Regions from separate parts of the Parabacteroides timonensis genome, predicted to be linked through region 1. Evidence: riboswitches for the same ligand, from Rfam matches in the RefSeq annotation. Region 1 holds a riboswitch; the other holds the start of a gene.
The links. A riboswitch is a leader RNA that binds a small molecule or an ion and turns the genes downstream of it on or off. The one in region 1 is predicted to bind cobalamin.

Region 1 (3,183 bases):
TCAGCCTGGCATGGTGCAAGTATTCTCGATTATTCCACACATGGGATTTGGGAAGGTTACAGTGGAGCGAATCACGGGCATTCAATCAGCTTGTTGGAACGTTCCATGCTGATGAGTTATATGGCAGGTGCCGATGCTGTGATAGCTGAAGCTGGTGGAGCGATCTCTTTTTATGAAGAAAAAACATCCGACGGAACTTATGACCTGACTCCTTACGGGAAAGTGTTCCAACGGCTGACCGCTTTTTCCAAAGAGCATCAGGTGGGTATCACTTATACTCCGGTTGCTGTTTTACTCGACCGCTATCATGGTATGGACCGTCAGCCGTCAGGTCAGAAAGCCTTTGGGAAATTTGATTATGAAGAAGCTGATATGCGGACATTCACATTAATAGAGAAACTGTGGCCTGAAACATTTTCCGTGGAACGGAATGGTAATGAGAGAGGGACAATGGTAAACGGGCCGTTCGCCGACCAGTTTGATTTCTTGTTACAGGACGCGCCGCTCGATTTGCTTAATACTTATAAAGTCGTGATGCTTAGCGGGGATGTGAAACTGTCGGATGGGGAACTTGCTAATTTGAAGTCGTATGCTGAAAATGGAGGTGTGGTTCTTGCTGATGCTTATAATTTCCCCCAGTTCGGTTTTGGTACAGTAGGCATCGGGCAAGTGAAGAAGGAGGAATTGGGTAGAGGTTTGATCGTCGGATATAAAGTATCTGCTTTGGATGAGGTTATGGCTGAGTATTTTAAATATGACGTCCCTTTTACCTTTTCCGAAACGGTAGAACATCTCGTCAATGTGAAGGACGGAGCATTCTATGTAACGCTTATCAACAACGATGGCCTGACCAAGACTTCTCATGCCGATCCTGTTACGGATAATTCCAAAGCGAAAACTATCACCGTGACTTATACCGGCAAAGCCTCTTTGGGTAAAATAGAAGAGATATGGAGGGGTAAACCGGTCAGTGTCAACGGTAATTCTGCGACGATAATCCTGCAACCCGGTGAAGCGGCAGTTCTCGAGTTTCCTCAGGGAGAATCGGTTAGTAATAAGACAATCGCCGAACAACAGCGGTTCACAGTGTCGGCTAAAAATAGACGGATGCTGGTTGAGGGGTGCGAAGGTCATCCTCTTTTGGTGTCGGATCTGGGTGGACAATTATGCTACCAGACCCAAAAAGCATCGGAGAATATGGAGATACGGCTACCTTCTTCCGGTATCTATATCGTGAAATGTGGCGATAAAGCTCAGAAAATATGTGTTTACTAAATAGGTTTACTGTCAGGTAAATATCCTTTCGGATCTATGATGTCTTGTGATTCCGGGATAAGAGAAGGCTTTGTCCCGGAATCATAAAATGTAGAAAATACTACGCTCATTAGATATAAATCCGTATTTTTGTCATCGAATTGTGGTGTAGCGGTTTAGCTGTCGCTAATCGTTAGTAAAAGGGAATCCGGTGTAAATCCGGAACTGTACCCGTAGCTGTAAGTTCTATAACCCCGGCAAATCTTGTTGCCACTGACTGCAAAGTTGGGAAGGCGGCCGATCATGGGAGAACGAGTCAGAAAACCTGCCATCATTCGATATGCAATGCCTCGGGTAAGGTATTGATAGACCTAAGATATATGCGGAATTTATACATAATAAGAACTCTATGCCTGTTTGGCGCATGGCTGTATGCGGCTGTGTCGGTCAATGCACAACAGATAGATACTACGACTTATCATCAGCTGAAAGGGGTGGAAGTGGTGGAGAAGGCGCGTCCGTCCACTACCCGCGAAGCGACTCCTTTGCAGGTGATGGATCGTGCCGGTATCGAACGGTTGGGTATACAGGACCTGTCGGAAGCGGTAAAACGTTTCTCCGGTGCTACCGTAAAGGATTACGGTGGGATAGGGGGATTGAAGACTGTTTCGGTGCGCAGCCTGGGTGCACAACATACAGCCGTCAGCTATGATGGCGTGACGATAACGGATGCCCAGAGCGGACAGGTCGATATCAGCCGCTTTTCACTGGATAATGTAGAAATGGTTTCACTTTCGATCGGACAGACCGACGATATTTTCCAGACGGCCCGGATGTATGCATCGGCGGGGGCGTTGAGTGTGAAGACAGAAACGCCGTCTTTTAAAGAGAAGGACTTTAACTTAAGAGGTTTGGTTAAGGCCGGCTCATTTGGAATGTTCAATCCTTCCCTTCGCTATGAGCAAAAGCTTTCCGGGAAATATGTACTTTCTGCGTTTGCCGATTGGCAGCGTGCCGACGGGCAATATCCTTATACTTTTACGAACGGGAATATTGTGACGGAGGAGAAAAGAAAGAATAGCGATATTTCAGCCTGGCATGGCGAACTGAATTTATTTGCCGACTGGAACAAGGCAGGTGCCTTGCAACTGAAAGGATACTGGTTTGACTCCGACCGCGGATTGCCCGGATCGGTTATCCTCTATAACGATTATCATAAGGAACGGTTGAAGAACCGGAATGGTTTCTTGCAGGCAGGCTACGATAAGAAGTTCGGCGACCTGTTCTCTTTCAAAGCAAAAGGTAAATTCGATTATGCCTGGAACCGTTATCAGGACTTCCACAGTCGCCATCCCAACGGTGTACAGACAGATGTGTATACCCAACGGGAGTATTATGGTTCTGCCGCTTTGTTATATCAACCACTGCCAGTCATTTCTTTTTCGCTGGCGGAAGACTTCTTTGTCAATACGTTGGACGCAACAATACCTAAATGCCCGTTTCCTACACGCTATACCTCTTTATCGGCTTTGGCTGCACAATATAAAGATACCCGGCTGACGGCAACCGCTAGTCTATTAGGTACGTTTGCCACGGAAGAACTGGAAATAGGAGAACCGGCAGCCGACCGAAAACGGTTGTCGCCGGCAGTAAGCGTTTCTTACCGTCTGTTGAGAAATCAGAATTTACGTGTCCGGGCTTCTTATAAAGATATTTTCCGTATGCCTACTTTTAATGATCTTTATTATGACCGTTTTGGCAATAAGGACTTGAAACCCGAGAAAGCAACCCAATATAATGTAGGACTTACGTGGAGCGGCAGTTGTCCTGTCATTGGTACGGACTATCTGAGTTTTACGGTGGATGGCTATTATAACCGGGTAAAAGATAAGATCGTTGCTATCCCGACCATGTTTATCTGGAAGATGA
Region 2 (3,183 bases), on a different contig from region 1:
CCCGATCACAAACTCGCGACGGCCGCTCAATACGACCTCGTTTCCTTTCATAAGCATCAGGTCAGGCTTCACCTCATAGACAATACCGTTGATACGGACACGTTCGACGAACAAACGCCGTCCCTGCCCTTCCAGATAATCTTCCAGCTCCTGCACCGTCTTACCGGCTCCGAACCAATCGTTATTTATCTTATATGCACGGAAAGTAATCGGACGGGCGGCAGGCATGAAACCGGGTTGTTCGCTCTCATCGTCAGTTCCCATCTTCGACTCTAATTCTTTACAGGCTTTCTTTACGGAAGCTAACCCTCCAAGGAAACGGGGAGCGATATCACTCATGATCCAGGCAGAGCCGGCCGTACCGAAAATATAAGAAACGGCATAAGCCACAGGCATCACGTTTATCATCGAAGCTTTGTCGGCGGCGCTCATTCCACCCTGGTTGATCGTATCTTCCGCCACACCCAATACGGCAGAGATCGTCTGTGAACCAGCCAGTAACCCGGCAGCTTCACCTGCATTGTATCCCATCAACTTTGCCAACAGGAAAGGGACAAACAGACAGAACAGACACATCAGTACAGCAAAAAGGACCTGCGGAAGTCCTTCTTTCTTCAGTCCACGAAAGAACTGCGGGCCTACACTGTAGCCCACGGCAAAAAGAAATAAAAGAAAAAATACCGACTTGATAGGTGCTCCGATATCGATATGTAACTGTCCGATTATTACTCCGACCAATAGGACACTGGTAACGGTTCCCAACGAAAATTTCCCTATCTTGAACTTACCGATCCAGAACCCAAAAGCCAGCGTCAAAAAGATGGCCAGTTCCGGATAGTGTTTAAGTAAATCTACAAACCACTCCATATATAAACTGTTTGGCGTTAATACTAAATAGACATTGTTATGTCCGGTTTTTACTTGTGGTAATGAAACAGAAGCCATAAGGCAGTTGTTCCGACAGAATCAATTAAGATAGTATAAAATCCCTCTTATTTTAAATAATTTTCTATCTTTGTCACCGCTTTGGTGATACGGTAACTTCCGGTTATCGTATAAAAGGGAATCCGGTGAAAATCCGGAACAGTGCCCGCTACTGTTAAGCCCATTCCGAAGGAAAGCATTCTTACACCACTGTCCGATACAAGGACGGGAAGGTCGCTTTCCGGGCAAGTCAGGAAACCTGCCAAGTTTTTTATATTGTATCTTCCCGGGGTCAGGAGGATGATAAGAACATACGGACAATCTCTTTTCATAAAAAATGTTTACCGGCTACTGGTATTAGGGTTTGTCGTATTCGTAGGTTATCTTTTAATTTACATTATATGAAACATTTACTATTACTTATTGCTTGTATGCTCGCACCTATGTGCTGGGCACACGATGGCGAAAACTTCGAGGCATCCGACATGCTGGCCTCCATGCAACCGGGTGACAAAGCCGCCTTATTAATGGTACATTTCGGTACCACGTATGACAACACCCGTGCGCTTACTATCGACGCGATCAATCAGAAAGCAAAGGAAGCCTTTAAAGACATGGAAGTACGCGAAGCTTACACCTCCCGTATTGTCGCACGCCGCCTGAAAGCACGCGGTATCGAAAAACTGAATCCTATGGAAGCGCTGGAAAAACTGAAAGCCGACGGATATACCCATATCCTTATCCAGTCAACCAACATTATCGAAGGGGTAGAAATGGAATCGCTTCGCAAAGACATTGCGCCGCTGGAAAAGAATTTCAAAGACATACGCATCGGCAACCCGTTGCTTTATACGCCTCACGATTTTGAGGATGTAATAATAGCCATCACAAAGAACGGGGCGAAAGAAGGTGCAACCGTCCTTGTAGGACATGGCACATACACACCTGCGACAGCTCAGTATGCGATGATGGATTATATGTTGCATTCGAAAGGTTACAACGATTATTATGTGACAACAGTTGAAGGTTACCCTTCTTTCGACGATATGGTTGCCAAACTTGAAGCAGGCAAAACAAAGAAAGTACTATTGATGCCTTTCATGTTCGTTGCCGGCGACCATGCGAACAACGATATCGCAGTCGACATGAAAGAGGAACTGGAAGGGAAAGGTTACCAGGTTTCCGTATTTATGCAGGGGTTAGGACAAAATCCGGAAATCCAGAATATATTTATCGATCATGCCAAGTTTGCCGCCAAACACAAGATGATAAATATTATGGATAAGAAGAAAAAGTACGCTGCAGAAAAAGATTAGTACTATAAGAGACTAATATCTCCCCATTTACATAGAAATATACAATAAGTAAATTCATTCAAATAATACATCTGAATGCAATTCCAATTTCTTCCGAATGAAACTTGATTTTCTTTCGGAAGGAATTTTCTTTTGTACCGGATGAAAAAACAGAATTGAAGGCTATATATAATCCTATTATACCAATAAAATACATTATCTTTGTTGGTACTGATAAAATCAGAATCAATAACTCAAAGCTAAAAGATGAATACAGGGAAAATAATCGTAGCCGGGATCGGTCCTGGTAGCGAATCTGATATTACTCCGGCAGTTCTGTCTGCCATCCGTCAGTCGGATGTCATCGTCGGGTATAAATATTACTTTCAGTTTGTTGAATCAGCGATCCGTCCCGATGCAATCTGTATCGACTCGGGGATGAAACGCGAAAAAGTCCGGGCAGAAGAAGCCTATAATTATGCTACCGAAGGCCATGTGGTAACAGTTATCAGTTCCGGCGACTCCGGTATTTATGGCATGGCTCCCCTTATCTACGAGATGAAACGCGAAAAAGGAAGCGATATTTCGATCGAAGTACTTCCGGGAATCAGTGCTTTCCAGAAAGCAGCCTCTCTGTTGGGTGCTCCGGTAGGACACGATTTCTGTGTGATCTCCCTCTCCGACCTGATGACACCTTGGGAAATGATAGAGAAACGGATCAAAGCCGCTGCCTCTGCCGACTTTATCACGGCTATCTACAATCCCAAAAGCGAAGGCCGCTACTGGCAGCTCTACCGCCTTATCGAACTCTTCCTGCAGGAACGTGACCCGCAGACACCTGTCGGTTTTGTCCGCCAGGCAGGACGTGAGGAACAGACTGTCACCATCACCACGCTGGCCGAATTCGATCCCGAACAAGTGGATATGTTTACTGTGATCATCATCGGTAACTCCCAGACATATC

Region 2: linked by a shared signal. The riboswitch ahead of BQ7394_RS12120 (sirohydrochlorin cobaltochelatase) and the one ahead of BQ7394_RS01450 (TonB-dependent receptor plug domain-containing protein) in region 1 are both predicted to bind cobalamin.

The regions. Positions count from the first base shown of each region.
Region 1 is NZ_LT669940.1:154,069-157,251, forward strand. It holds gene BQ7394_RS01445 (DUF6383 domain-containing protein) at 1-1,275, shown strand, start outside; cobalamin riboswitch at 1,402-1,601, shown strand; gene BQ7394_RS01450 (TonB-dependent receptor plug domain-containing protein) at 1,635-3,183, shown strand, end outside.
Region 2 is NZ_LT669941.1:1,113,424-1,116,606, forward strand. It holds gene aspT (aspartate-alanine antiporter) at 1-867, opposite strand, end outside; cobalamin riboswitch at 1,011-1,205, shown strand; gene BQ7394_RS12120 (sirohydrochlorin cobaltochelatase) at 1,326-2,240, shown strand; gene cobJ (precorrin-3B C(17)-methyltransferase) at 2,487-3,183, shown strand, end outside.